One region of the Planococcus lenghuensis genome, then DNA from elsewhere that is predicted to be linked to it. Evidence: riboswitches for the same ligand, from Rfam matches in the RefSeq annotation. Region 1 holds a riboswitch; the other holds the start of a gene.
The links. A riboswitch is a leader RNA that binds a small molecule or an ion and turns the genes downstream of it on or off. The one in region 1 is predicted to bind FMN.
Positions count from the first base shown of each region.

Region 2: another riboswitch for FMN. It lies ahead of ribD (bifunctional diaminohydroxyphosphoribosylaminopyrimidine deaminase/5-amino-6-(5-phosphoribosylamino)uracil reductase RibD); the one in region 1 lies ahead of B0X71_RS11525 (ECF transporter S component).

Region 1 is NZ_CP019640.1:2,231,851-2,235,500, reverse strand. Features, by position in the region: gene sigX (RNA polymerase sigma factor SigX) at 1-257, shown strand, start outside; gene B0X71_RS11530 (hypothetical protein) at 247-1,458, shown strand; FMN riboswitch at 1,619-1,755, shown strand; gene B0X71_RS11525 (ECF transporter S component) at 1,900-2,481, shown strand; gene B0X71_RS11520 (ferredoxin) at 2,648-2,899, opposite strand; gene B0X71_RS11515 (YpbB family protein) at 3,010-3,650, shown strand, end outside.
Region 2 is NZ_CP019640.1:1,031,829-1,035,478, forward strand. Features, by position in the region: gene B0X71_RS05225 (ABC transporter permease) at 1-1,007, shown strand, start outside; FMN riboswitch at 1,122-1,265, shown strand; gene ribD (bifunctional diaminohydroxyphosphoribosylaminopyrimidine deaminase/5-amino-6-(5-phosphoribosylamino)uracil reductase RibD) at 1,250-2,407, shown strand; gene ribE (riboflavin synthase) at 2,408-3,037, shown strand; gene B0X71_RS05240 (bifunctional 3,4-dihydroxy-2-butanone-4-phosphate synthase/GTP cyclohydrolase II) at 3,052-3,650, shown strand, end outside.

The DNA of each region.
Region 1 (3,650 bases):
TCTCTGCGGAACGAATGCCGGAAGAAGTGACGGAACTGAACGAAGATAAACAGTATTTATATGAAATGCTGGATCAATGCACAGGCGATCAGAAAATGGTCATCCTCCTGCGTTTTTTTCAGGATTTGTCCATTGCGGAAACCGCGGAAGCGCTCGGCTGGACAGAAGGGAAAGTGAAAACCGTCCAGCATCGGGGAATTAAAGTGCTGCGTGAAAAAATGAACGCGGGCGAAAGGGGTGGCTCGGATGGCACATAATGAATGGGATGACGATCGCATTGAACAGCTGCTCCGGGAATTTCCGAAAATTGAAGACCACCGGCCGAAAGAAGAAGTTCAAAGGCGGCTTCAAAGAGAAACAAAACCGCCAAAAAGGCAGACGCATTGGATGCCCGCTGTCGTTGCGGCAGCGGCATTCCTGACCTTGGGCATCCTGTTGGCTTCTTTCCTCGGCCGGGAAACCAATTTTGAAACGGCCGGAATGGAAGAAGCGGAACTTGTGGAAGAAGAGGCTGCCCTCGATAACGGCGGTGAAGAAGCGGCCGTTGAGGAAGAGGCTGTAATGGAAGAGGAAGCAGTTGAAGAAGCGGCGACAGCTGAAGGAGAAGGAATGGCAGAAAGTGCGGAAATGGCTCCATTGGCAGAGGACGTTCGCACAGCCGTCTATCCTGGAGACTTGGAAGGTTATGAACTACTGTCACTCGGACTGACAACCGAAGCATTTGTTGTTCCGGTTTCAGTGCTTGTTCCGTCCGAGCTGCTCGACGGCACGGAGCCGGAAATTGCTGCCTTGTATAATGCCTTTGCAGCTGAAGTGGATGAAGAAGCGCTGGGATTCGATGATTATCATCCGTATCCCGGCACGATTGCATCAGAAGACGGAACAGTCGTGCATGAGCTGCCGGCTGATCACGAGTTCGGGCTTTCATCAGCCACTGCTTCCGTCTATATGGCGAGTCTGCAGGAAACCTTCCGGGAGGCCGAGCAGATTGAAGTGATAACAGAAACAGGTGAGCAGGCGGAAATTGACCCGATCGGACCTGTGGAGCCGATAACCGGCGGGGTTGAAGGCGCAGCTTATTTTGTCTTCACGGCAGCAAACGGGGAAATGTACTTGGCGCCGGATTACGGCTCCGGCTATAGTTCTGCTGTTGAAGCGCTCACCGCACTTCAGGAAGCACCGAGCGATCTGCTGGCATCTCCGATTCCGGAGGACATTGCATACGCAGTAGAGGAACAGGCGGGAACAGTGATTGTCACATTTGCTGAGCCGCTGGATCTTTCTCTTCTCGATGAGACGGAAATCGCCAGACTTTTTGAAAGCCTTGCACTGACAGCCGGCTCATTCGGCAATGAAGTCAGGGTGGTGAATGTGTTGCAGGACACTTGGATGAATTATGATCTCTCACTGCCGCTTGAACCACCGGTTGCACCGAACAAAGTGCTATGGATTCCATGATGAAAGTTCGGGCAGTTTCAAAAACCGTTCTGCTGCCGTCCGGCCGGACGGCAGGTTTGAAAATAAAATGGAAGCCCTGTAAGCATTTCTGTTTACAGGGCTTCCATTTTTATTTAAGATTAAGATAATTACACCGCGGAAGCGGTTAAAAAAATAGTCGATTCATCTTCGGGGCAGGGTGCAATTCCCTACCGGCGGTAATTGGAGCAGGTTCTGCTTCATCAGCCCGCGAGCCGCAAGGCAGGATTTGGTGCGATTCCAAAGCCGACAGTACAGTCTGGATGGGAGAAGGTGAAGGTGCGGATGTATGCCGTTTTTCCAATCCGGCATGCTGAATTCAGTGTGCCTGTTCTCCCTTAAGCGTTTTAGCTTAAGGGTTTTGTTTTGGGCGGATACAGTTCGAGCCTTTCTTCTTGATGAATCAAGTGAGGAGAGAGGATTATGAGAAACAAGAAACTGCAGTCGATGCTGGTCATTGGAATGTTATCGAGCATTTCGTTCATCCTGATGCTGTTTAATTTTCCGCTTCCGGCGTTGCCGTCATTTCTGAAAGTGGATTTCAGTGATGTGCCGGCGCTGATTGCTGCAATTACGATGGGACCGGCAGCCGGCATCCTGGTTGCTGCATTCAAAAATGTGCTGGACTGGCTGCTATCCGGCAGCCCTACAGGCGTTCCGGTCGGGCATTTGGCAAATTTTACAACGAGTCTGCTTTTCATTCTGCCAGTCTATGCAATCTACCGGAAAGCGTCCAGTCTGCGCGGCCTTGGTTTTGGTCTTGTAGCCGGCACGTTGTCGATGGCTGTCGGCATGAGTATTCTAAACTTTTACGTCTTCCTGCCGATGTATACGTATTTTCTGAATATGCCGGAAATGACAGGGAGCGCACTTATTGAAAGTGTTGTACTCGGAATCTTGCCATTCAATGTTATTAAAGGCCTCCTGCTGACCGCGGCCGTTATACTCTTGTTCAAAAGCATGCAGCCATGGATTGAAAAGCAGCGCGCGTTATACAGTCAGTGAACAATTTATGAACAATAACGAAGAAATATAAAAAGCCGGGAAACCGGCTTTTTTTGCTGGGGAATAATCAGTGTCCAGGCATTATTCTGCTTGTTCTTTATTGAGTGTATGGGTTGCTATGACAGGTCATAAGAAAAGCCGGAAGCACCATGCTTCCGGCAGACTATCAGTCTTCAAATTTAAGCGGATCGCCGTCAAACGGAGCGTCTTCCACCTTGATGGAATCGGTCGGACAGCCCTCAAATGCATCCATCATGTCTTCTTCGAGTTCATCTGGCACTGGGGTATTCCCCATGTTATCATCAAGGATAACAAAGGCGATTCCTTCGTCATCGTAATCATAAATGTCTGGTGCAGCTGCACCGCACGCTCCACATGCAATGCATGTATCTTTATCAACTATTGTATATTTAGGCATAGCTATCCTCTCCTTTAAGTAATCCCCGGACACGCTCCGCAGAGCTATCGTATTTATTCTAATCATGTTTACTGAGCATTTCAACCAATAGATGTCTGGAGGGACGGAAGTTGTCATTTGAAGAAGCGATCTTGGCCATAATGAAGAAGCTGAATGGGCAGCGGACAGTGTCCGCGCCCTATCACGTGCTGAAAGGAAAAAAGTCCGGTCAGACCATTCAGGATATCGGTTATTTCAGCCTCCATCCTTTTTTTGGTGTCATGCCGGCGCTGAAAAAAGAAAAGTACGATGAAGCGGTCGCCGCACTGCGGTACAGCGGCTTTATCGGAGAAGCGGACAAGCAGATCCGGCTATTGGCCGGAGGAGAGAAGTTGGCGCTTCCCGAACATCATTTTAACGGCTGGAAGTATCAGGGGCGGGAGCGGCTCTTTTTTGCCCGGTTGTCGCTGGTTATTCAAACGCTGTCACATAAGCATCAGGGCATCCGGGTGTTCGACCCGGTCCAGAACCGGACGGATATTCAGCAATGGGTGAAGAAGTACCTGATGGATACAACCTATGCTGCACCGGAAACATATAAAGCGTTCAAAGAAGAAATGGAACGAAGTTTAGGGGCCGCTGCGACCGGCGATGACGGGAAATCGGTGCTGTTAGGCCGGTTTTCCGGCTATGGGATCAGCGGTCAGACGTGGCAGCAGATGGCAGCAGAGCGCGGCTGTTCGGAAATGGATGTCCGACTGGCAGCGACTGA
Region 2 (3,650 bases), 1.2 Mb from region 1:
TGCTGCTGGCGCCTGTCTTCGGCTTGTTGCTTGCAGTCAGTCCGCCTTCCACGCTGTTAAAGGAAGCCGATAGCGTATATTTTCTGCCGCTCGAAAGCAGACTCGATGTCTTTCTGAAGCCGGCACTTCGCTGGACGTTCATGAGTCAGCTGTATCTGCCGGTGATTATCTACATCGTATCACTGCCGATGATCAATGCATTGTATGGTGTTGACAGTGCTTATCTGATCGGATTCCCGGTCCTGCTGCTATTGATGAAGTGGTTCAATGTTAAAAGCGAGTTCGCTTTCCGTAAATGGCAGGCCGGCCAAGGATTATGGCGTGACCGGCTTGGCCGGTTCCTGCTGGCTGCGCTGTTTGTGTACTTCTATGTGGAGGGGCAGGTGGCCTTTGCGGCGCTTCCGCTGTTTGCAATGATTTTATATATGCGCAGACTTCTTAATAAAGCGGAGGACCAGCCGTTTCCGTTCGATCATTTCATTGCATTGGAGCAAGGGAGGTTGCTCCGGTTTTACCGGTTCGCCAATTATTTTACCGATGTACCGCATATTAAAGGAAAAGTCCGGAGGCGCGGCTGGCTGGATCCCATATATCGCCTGATCGGTAAAGGAAAAAAGAATGCTCATCTGTATTTGGTTGCCCGTACATTCATCCGGTTTGATGACTTGTTCTATTTATGGGTCCGTCTGACACTGATCGCAATGATCGGCGTCTGGTTTGTGTCATTTGCCATTGGTGTCTGGATTTTCGCGGCGGCTTTGGCTTTCGCAACAGCCATTCAGTTAAGGCAAGGGATGAACGGCACTTCCTATTTCCGCATGGATGAATTATTCCCGCTGTCAAAGTATGACCGGAGCCGGGCTGTCCGACAGCTCATCTTCACACTGCAGGTGATACAGGCAGTCCTTGTGGCGCTCGTGGCTGTCGGCGATCCGCTGACAGCGCTCATCATATTTGCAGCTGTATTGGCAGTTTCGTCTGTCACACTGCAAGTCGCCGGCAAATAGCAGCAGCCATCAGCTTCCTTTGAAGCTGATGGCTGTTTTTTCTGTGTTTTCAGGTTTAATTTCTCTCATTTTATGATTCTGCTGTGCTAATATAATAAACACGGATCACTGATCCGTCTTCTTCGGGGCAGGGTGAAATTCCTGACCGACGGTGAGCGGGAAACCGCAAGTCCGTGAACTGTTTCCATGCGAAAGGAAATGGCCGAGCCGGTGGAAATCCGGCACCGACAGTTATAGTCTGGATGGGAGAAGAAGACGGCTTTGTTTCCGCAATGCTTTTCGTTTCTGCTGCTTCTTTCGAGTCGTATCGGAAGGAGGAGATTATTATCGAACCTGCGCATTATATGAATTTTGCCATTCAATTGGCAAGCGAGGCAAAAGGACAGACATCACCGAATCCGCTCGTCGGCGCTGTCTGTGTAAACAATCACCGGATTGTCGGGATGGGTGCACATCTCGAGGCGGGAAAACCGCATGCGGAAGTGCACGCACTGGCAATGGCAGGCGAGAATGCCCGCGGCTCTGATTTATATGTCACACTGGAACCGTGTTCACATTACGGCAAAACACCGCCTTGTGCACTGAAGATCATCGATTCGGGAGTAGCGCGTGTATTTATCGCGACGCTTGATCCGAATCCGCTTGTCTCCGGAAGAGGCGTAAAGCTTCTTGAAGAGGCCGGCATTGAAGTGATCACTGGTTTACTGAAACAGGAAGCAGCGCAGATGAATCAAGCATTTTTTCATTCCATCACCCATCAAATGCCGTATGTCACGCTGAAATCGGCGGTTACCTTGGACGGTCGCATGGCAACCGAGGCAGGAAGCAGCAAATGGATTACTTCCGAGGAAGCAAGAGAAGATGTCCATCGGCTCCGCCATATCCATGATGCCATTTTAGTCGGTGTCAATACGGTACTTCATGATCAACCTTTCCTCACCACCCGTTTGCCCCATGGTGGAAAGAATCCAATTCGCGTTATTCTCGACCGGCACCTTCGCACACCGGCCGATACCCCGGTTACAGCAGATCCTGCTGCCGGGACATTGATTTATTGTCAGGAAGATGCTCCTGACGTTCAGTACAGGAAACATGTTGAAGTGATCCGCCTGCCGGATTCTGTGTCGTTTCTGCAGGAAGTGCTCCGGGATCTGTACACCCGTGGCATCATGACCCTCCTTGTGGAAGGCGGACCTGCGGTACATTCAAGCTTTATTGAACAAGGGCTTGTTCAGGAACTGTATCTGTACCAGGCGCCGAAGCTGATCGGTAACGGGCCGTCTGTTTTCACCAGCAACCGGCGGGCGGATATGGCGGACAGTCTCAAACTGGAGATTACAGACGTTGACCAACTCGGGTCAGATATCCGTATCCGTGCCATATTTAAGGAGGCTGACTGAATGTTCACCGGTATTATAGAAGAAATCGGCCACGTTTCAGCAATCCGGCGCAAACCGCAGGCGCTGGAATTGACCATTGCCTGCTCGGTCGTTCTCGAAGATGTGAAACGGGGAGACAGCATTGCGGTGAATGGCGTCTGCCTGACCGTATCAGAGTTCGGCAAAGCCCATTTTACAGCAGACGTCATTCCGGAAACGGTGAAATCGACGACCATGAACAACCTGCGGACCGGTTCCCGTGTGAATCTGGAGCGGGCGATGGCCGCAAATGGCCGATTCGGCGGTCATTTCGTGAATGGCCATATCGATGGCGTCGGAACGATTCGGGCAGTTAAAGCCGAGTCGAACGCTATAACAAAAACAATCGAACTTGGTGCTGATCTGATGAAATATATGATCGTAAAAGGTTCTGTGGCGGTGGATGGCACGTCACTGACTGTGTTTGACGTCGGCCGGAATTCCATTGCGATCTCGCTGATTCCTACGACCCAGGAGGATTCCCTTCTTGGTGGAAAAGGAATCGGTGATTCCGTGAACATCGAATGTGATTTGCTTGCAAAGTACACGGAACGGACAATGTCGGCGCAGCCGGGCATTACACGGAGTTATTTAGCGGAACATGGATTTTGACAGGAGGGTACCATATGTTTTATTCAACAGAGGAAGCGGTCCGGGATTTAAAAGCAGGCAAAGCAGTTATCGTCATTGACGATGAAGACCGGGAGAATGAAGGGGATTTTGTTGCGCTTGCTGAACAGGCATCACCGGAAATTGTCAACCTGATGGCAACAGAAGGCAGAGGGCTTATCTGTGTGCCGGTTGCCAAGGAGATCGCAGACCGGCTTCAGCTGGATCCAATGACCGATCGGAACACCGATCACCATGGGACTGCTTTCACCATCAGTATTGATCACCGGGACACTACAACCGGTATCAGTGCATTCGAACGTTCCCATACGATTTTGCGCATGCTGGATGCAGACGCGAAAGCTGCGGACTTCAAGCGGCCAGGCCATATTTTTCCGTTGATCGCCAAAGAAGGCGGTGTCCTCCGTCGGGCTGGTCACACGGAAGCGGCAGTTGACTTGGCGCGGCTCGCAGGTGCAGCACCGGCCGGCGTCATTTGTGAAATCATGAACCCGGACGGAAGCATGGCACGGGTCGGTGATCTTCAGAAAGTGGCAGAGCGGCTCGGGATGGGGATTTTGACGATTCAGGAACTGATTGCCTATAAACAGAAAAA